DNA from 3 places in the Megasphaera sp. An286 genome. Region 2 is predicted to be linked to each of the others. Evidence: riboswitches for the same ligand, from Rfam matches in the RefSeq annotation. Region 2 holds a riboswitch; each other region holds the start of a gene.
What was found. Region 2 has a riboswitch for S-adenosylmethionine ahead of B5F80_RS05925 (MetQ/NlpA family ABC transporter substrate-binding protein). Riboswitches for the same ligand answer to the same signal wherever they lie in the genome.
Positions count from the first base shown of each region.

Region 1: linked by a shared signal. The riboswitch ahead of metK (methionine adenosyltransferase) and the one ahead of B5F80_RS05925 (MetQ/NlpA family ABC transporter substrate-binding protein) in region 2 are both predicted to bind S-adenosylmethionine.
Region 3: linked by a shared signal. The riboswitch ahead of B5F80_RS04505 (MetQ/NlpA family ABC transporter substrate-binding protein) and the one ahead of B5F80_RS05925 (MetQ/NlpA family ABC transporter substrate-binding protein) in region 2 are both predicted to bind S-adenosylmethionine.

Region 1 is NZ_NFIY01000004.1:94,547-96,743, forward strand. It holds gene coaBC (bifunctional phosphopantothenoylcysteine decarboxylase/phosphopantothenate--cysteine ligase CoaBC) at 1-532, shown strand, start outside; SAM riboswitch class I at 610-712, shown strand; gene metK (methionine adenosyltransferase) at 768-1,958, shown strand; gene priA (primosomal protein N') at 2,084-2,197, shown strand, end outside.
Region 2 is NZ_NFIY01000010.1:2,806-5,002, forward strand. It holds gene B5F80_RS05925 (MetQ/NlpA family ABC transporter substrate-binding protein) at 1-817, opposite strand, end outside; SAM riboswitch class I at 948-1,046, opposite strand; gene rbr (rubrerythrin) at 1,195-1,731, opposite strand; gene B5F80_RS05935 (hypothetical protein) at 1,878-2,197, opposite strand, start outside.
Region 3 is NZ_NFIY01000006.1:89,525-91,721, forward strand. It holds gene B5F80_RS04495 (hypothetical protein) at 1-42, shown strand, start outside; gene B5F80_RS04500 (C-GCAxxG-C-C family protein) at 94-516, opposite strand; SAM riboswitch class I at 683-778, shown strand; gene B5F80_RS04505 (MetQ/NlpA family ABC transporter substrate-binding protein) at 882-1,715, shown strand; gene metF (methylenetetrahydrofolate reductase [NAD(P)H]) at 1,865-2,197, shown strand, end outside.

The sequences.
Region 1 (2,197 bases), on a different contig from region 2:
CGCAGACGTCACCTTGGTCGCCGGCAGCAACGACCATCTGAAGACGCCGGCCGGCGTAGCGCGCCGCATCGACGTAGGCAGCACCAACGACATGAAGGCCGCCGTCGATTCGTATTACGACGACTGCGATCTGGTCATCAAGTCGGCTGCTGTCGCCGATTACCGTTCGGCTCATCCGGCAGCGAATAAGATCAAGAAATCCGACGAAACGCTGACCTTGACGATGGCTAAAAACCCGGACATCCTGTACGGCTTGGGCCAGCGCAAGGCCCATCAGGTTCTCATCGGCTTTGCTGCCGAAACGACGAACCTCATCGAGTACGGCACGGCTAAGTTAAAGAAGAAGAACCTCGACATGCTCGTCGCCAACGACGTCAGCGCCGAAGGGGCCGGCTTCCAGGGCACGACGAATATCGCCACCTTCCTGTTCCCTGACGGCTCGATGGAAAAGCTCGAGAAAATGGACAAGGAAGACCTGGCGGCGGTCATCGTAGAACGGGCCGCGGCGATTTTAGCCAAAAAAAATCAGTAATCGAGGCCATGATTTTTCGAATAGGTCTTGCATAATTCCTCTTGTTAGTATACAATAGGTCAAGTGAATAAAATATTTAACCATCAAGAGCTGTGGAGGGATTGGCCCGATGATGCAGCAGCAACCTTCAGTGAATGAAAGGTGCTAAATCCAACAGTGTAGCGTACTGAAAGATGGGCTGATACATACCCCTCTTTTCAGAGGGGATTTTTTTTGAACGCATAAGGAGGATATAATGGCAAAGAATCGTGAATTTTTTACGTCTGAATCCGTAACCGAAGGCCATCCCGACAAAATGGCCGACCAAATCTCTGACGGCATTTTGGATGCAATTTTGGAAAAAGATAAAAACGCCCGCGTCGCCTGCGAAACTCTCGTAACGACGGGCATGGTACACGTCGTAGGCGAAATTTCCACGACGTGCTACGTAGATATTCCGCACATCGTGCGCGAAACGGTCCGCAGCATCGGCTATACCCGCGCAAAATACGGCTTTGACTGCGATACGTGCGGCGTCCTCGTCTCCCTGGACGAACAGTCCCCGGACATCGCCATGGGCGTCGACGAAGCGCAGGAAAAGAAATCCGGCACGACGGATAAATTCGATTCGATCGGCGCCGGCGACCAGGGCATGATGTTCGGCTATGCGACGAACGAAACGGACGACTACATGCCGCTGCCGATTTCTCTGGCTCATCGCCTGTCCCGCCGTCTGGCCAAGGTCCGCAAAGACGGCACGCTGCCGTACCTCCGTCCGGACGGAAAGACGCAGGTAACGGTTGAATACGAAGACGGCAAGCCCGTCCGCATCGACACCATCGTCATTTCGGCTCAGCACAGCCCGGAAGTTACGCGCGAACAGATTGAAAAAGATTTGCTCGAATACGTCATCAAGCCGGAACTTCCCGAAGGGTTGTTCGACGACCAGACGAAGCTGTTCATCAACCCGACAGGCCGCTTCGTCATCGGCGGTCCTCAGGGTGACTCCGGCCTTACGGGCCGCAAGATCATCGTCGACACCTACGGCGGCATGGCTCGTCACGGCGGCGGCGCTTTCTCCGGCAAGGACCCCACAAAGGTAGACCGCTCGGCAGCTTATGCAGCCCGCTATGTGGCGAAGAACATCGTAGCCGCAGGCTTGGCGGATAAATGCGAAATCCAGCTGGCCTATGCCATCGGCGTAGCCCATCCCGTTTCTATCCACGTAGAAACCTTCGGTACGGGCAAAGTCGAAAACGAAAAGATTGTCGAATTGATCCGCAAACACTTCGACCTCCGTCCGGCCGGCATCATCGAAATGCTCGACCTGCAGCGCCCGATTTACAAACAGACGGCCGCTTACGGTCATTTCGGCCGCAACGATCTGAACCTGCCTTGGGAACAGCTCGACAAAGCCGACGTTCTCCGTCAGGAAGCCGGCTTATAAGACTGGACCATCTCAGAGGAATCATGCCTTCCAGGTGGCATGGCTGAATTAAATATGATACAATGTATAGGGGCTTGCTTCGTCAAGTCCCTATCTTTATGTTATACAAACGCAGGAGCAGGGCTATGGTAGCAGACATCATCATCAATACGACGGCCAAACGGCTGCAGCAGACCTTTTCCTATATCGTCCCGGACGGCATGGCTGTGCACGTCGGCAGCCGCGTGCAGGTTCCCTTT
Region 2 (2,197 bases):
AGAATGCCGGGAGAATCGTGCCTTGGAAGTGTTCGTTGATGAATTTTTTAATCGGTTCAGACTGGTAGATAGCCAGGACTTTTTTATACGTTTCGTTATTGGCTTCATCTTCGCGGACGACCATGATGTTAGCGTACGGCGAATCCTTGTCTTCTACGAGGAGGGAATCCTTCTGCGGGTTTAAGCCGGCCGGGATGGCGTAGTTCGTGTTGACGCAGGCCAAGTCCGTATCGTCGAGGGAACGGGGAATCTGGGCGGCGTCGAGCTCGATGAATTCGAGGTGCTTCGGATTGTTTACGACATCCGGTACGGAGGCGTCGACGGAGGTGCCGTTTTTAAGGGTGATGAGGCCGACTTGCTGCAGGAGCAGGAGGGCGCGGCCGCCGTTGGTCGGGTCGTTCGGAATGGTAACCTTAGCGCCGTCGGCGACTTCGCTGATGTTTTTATATTTGTGGGAATATACGGCCATGGGCAGGATAATGGTCTTGCCGATAGAGGTCAGCTTCATGCCCTGGTTTTTGACGACGTTGTCGAGGTAGGGCTGATGCTGCATGGAGTTCATATCCAAATCGCCTTCGGCCAAGGCTTTGTTGGGCTGTACAAAATCGTTGAATTCGACGACCTTGATGGTCAGGCCTTGTTTTTCTGCTTCTTTAGCTACTTGTTCCATGACTTCCGCATGGGGGCCGGCCGTTACGCCGATGGCGATTTCCTTTTTGTCGGCCGAGCCGCTGTCGGAGCTGCCGCAGCCGGCGGCAAATACGCAGGTCGCGGCGATGAGGGCCGCAGCAAGGAGTTTTTTGATAGAAGAGTTCATGAGTTGTTCATCCTTTCTGATACTGAATCAATCACATGGCAAGAGGCAGGATGGCCTGCCATAGGATGGGCCGGCGATGATACGGGTAAAAAGAAAAGCCGTCGACAGATGACGGCTTTGGTTACGTATGTGTTCATCTGTCGGATGTATCCGCTGGACTTGGCACCTATCCCATTTGGGGGTTGCCGCAGCGTCATAGGGCCATTCCCTCGGCTGCTCTTGATGAAATCAATATATGATTGTTGATAAAAATCATACCATCTCTTGTGCCGAATGTCAATGTTTTGGCAGCAGAATTTTTCCGACGACAAAAGACGGAGGCAGGATTCCTGCCTCCGCTTTTGGATGTGTGATGGTGTCTCGTTATATATGGTGGTTTAGTAGTTATCGTTTTTCAATTCAAAGAAAGCTTGCGGATGGGCACAGACCGGGCATACTTCCGGAGCTTCTTCGCCTTCGACGATAAATCCGCAGTTGCGGCATACCCATGTTTTCGTCGCCGGTTTCTTGAAGACCGTGCCGTTTTCGATGTTGGCCAAGAGGGCCAGGTAGCGTTCTTCATGGTGTTTTTCGATTTCCGCTACTTTTTCAAACAGGTAGGCGATGTGTTCGAAGCCTTCTTCTCTGGCTTCTTTTGCGAAGGTCGGATACATTTCCGTCCATTCGTAATGTTCGCCTGCGGCGGCATCTTTCAGCGCGTCGATGTCGTTCGGCATGCCGTCGTTGAGCAGTTTGAACCAGATTTTAGCGTGTTCTTTTTCGTTGTTGGCTGTTTCTTCAAAGAAGGCTTTGATCTGTTCGTAGCCGGCTTTTTTCGCTACGCTTGCATAATAGGTGTATTTATTTCTTGCTTGGGATTCGCCGGCAAATGCTGCCATTAAGTTTTTTTCAGTTTTGCTTCCTTTTAATTCCATATCGATACCTCCATAATTTCATACGTAAACTCGCAGCCTGTGCTGCCTCTTGTCAGGTCTCTTTCCTGACCTCTGAGTACATTATACTCTATTTGCAAAATAAAATCAATGGATAATAATTATTTTTTAATAAAATATGAAAAAAATTATTCTTTCACTGTGTCCGACTCAGAGCGCCGCGGCTCTTTGGCATCGTCAGTGTGTTTCGATTCCGTGTCCTTGCTGCTTTCGCGGGATACGGAACGCTTCGGCTCGGAAACGGCCTGTTCGGCATCTTCGGCCTTAGAGGAAAGCCTGCTTTCGGCTTCCTTTTTTATGGCGTCGATGTCGGCGTGGGACGAGGAGAACGTTTCGAGGGTGTCGTTCAGCGTGTCGGACAAGGTGCTCTGCGTATCTTTCGCCGTGTCGGTCAGGTCGCCGTACTTTTCCTTGAGATGGGTTTCCAGCTCGCTGACTTGGCCGGGAT
Region 3 (2,197 bases), on a different contig from region 2:
AAGGACGTCCGGGCCCGCGACGTCATCCTGCCGAATAAATAAACCCGCAAAAAAAGACCTCGTACGACGCCGTACGAGGTCTTTTCCATGTCTTTATTTTTTAAGCAATCCCTTTTCTTCTATAAAGGCCGCCAGGAGCTCCGCCGTACCGACCATGAGCTCCGGACAGGATACGGGGCCGCCGTTGGCCGGGCTCTTGAGGACGCGGCAGCACGACGCGTGGAACTTACCCATCCACAGCTGATAAAATTCCTTTACGGGAGCGTAGATTTCCGCCTTGGTCTTTTCTTCCGGCGTATTGCGGCCTACGAGAAGGCCCAGGATATGGCAGGCGCCGTTCAGGGCGCCGCAGAGACAGCCCGAGCCGCCGACGCCGCCGCCCATGACCGATACCATGCGGAACACGTCGTCCGACAGGTTGAGGCCGTAATATTCATTGCAGGCCTTTAATACCGTTTCGGAACAGTTATTACCGCCTTGCTGGTATTTTTTTACTACGTCTTGAATCGATTCCATTTCGTATTACCTCCTAATGCAATATCTCGTCCTTTGATTATATCACATTTTTGCCGTTCTGCCCGTTACTTTCGTTCTCGTCATATCAGGCCGGCAGGCTATGCAAATATAGCAATTTGACAAATCTGAGATTCATGATACACTATGTTCAAGACAATTTTACATCCTTTTATCCAGAGCGGCGGAGGGACTGGCCCAATGAAGCCCGGCAACCGATAACGACGGTGCTAATTCCTGCGGATTGATTTCCGAGAGATAAAGACCCTGCGACGATACCTCTTTCTCTTGGGAAAGGGGCTTTTTTCATGGGATAAAAGGCTAAACGGTCTTACGCCATATCATTTTATATTTAGGAGGAATCATTTATGAAGCATTTCAAAAAACTTACCGTCCTGGCCGCTGCGGCTCTCTGCGCGCTGGCCGTATTGGCCGCCGGCTGCGGCAGCGACGCCCCGGCAGGCGGCAAAGAGTCGACGCAGAATAAGGTCCTGACCGTCGGCGCGACGCCCGTTCCCCACGCGGAAATCTTAAACGAAATCAAGCCCCTCTTAGCCAAGGACGGCATCGATTTGAAGATCATCGAATTTACAGATTACGTCAAGCCGAATCTGGCCCTGAACGACAAGGAGCTGGACGCCAACTTCTTCCAGCACGGCCCCTACATGGAAACGTTCAATAAAGAACACGGCACGCAGCTCAAGGCCATCTGCAAGGTCCACATCGAACCGATGGGCATTTACTCCCATAAAGTCGCCAAACTGGACGAATTGGCAAACGGCGCGAAGGTCGCCATCCCCAACGACCCGACCAACGGCGGCCGGGCCTTGCTCATCCTGCAGAAGGCCGGCCTGATTTCCCTGAAGGATAACGGCAGCATCACCTCTACGGTACAGGACATCGTGAAAAACGACAAAAACCTCCAGTTCGTCGAATTGGAAGCCGCCCAGATTCCCCGCTCCATTGACGACGTAGACATCGCCGTCATCAACACGAACTTCGCCATGGAAGCCGGCCTCAATCCGCTGAAGGACGCGATTTTCCTCGAAGATAAAGACTCGCCGTACGCTAACATCTTAGCCATCCACGAAGGCGACGAAAACCGCCCGGAAATCCAGGCTCTCGTCAAAGCCCTCCAGTCTCCGGAAGTGAAGAAATTCATCGAAGACAAATACCAGGGAGCCATTCTGCCCAGCTTCTAATACAACACACATATATATTCATGCAAAAGGGCCTCGTTCCAGGCCCTTTTGTTATACATACGGCCATACTTCATGATATAATATAAACAAAAACACGCGGCTGTACTCGTGCTTACCCCCTGTCAGCTATGCAGCAAGGAGCAATATATATGCGCACAAATGAATTATTTGCCAAAAAAACAGTCTTTTCCTTTGAAGTCTTCCCGCCCAAGCCGGATACGCCCATCGAGACGATTTACGCCGCTTTAGACGAGCTGAGCCAGCTTTATCCCGATTTCATCAGTGTCACCTGCGGCGCCAGCGGAAGCGGCAGCGGCGGCAACCGCACCGTCGAAGTGGCCTCGGCTATCAAGCACACCTACGGCTGCGAAACGGCGGCTCATATGCCCTGTATCTACCTGACCGAAGATGACGCCCTGCGCACGTTGGACGAGCTGAAAAAGGCGGGCATCGAAAATATCCTGGCCCTGCGGGGCGACGAA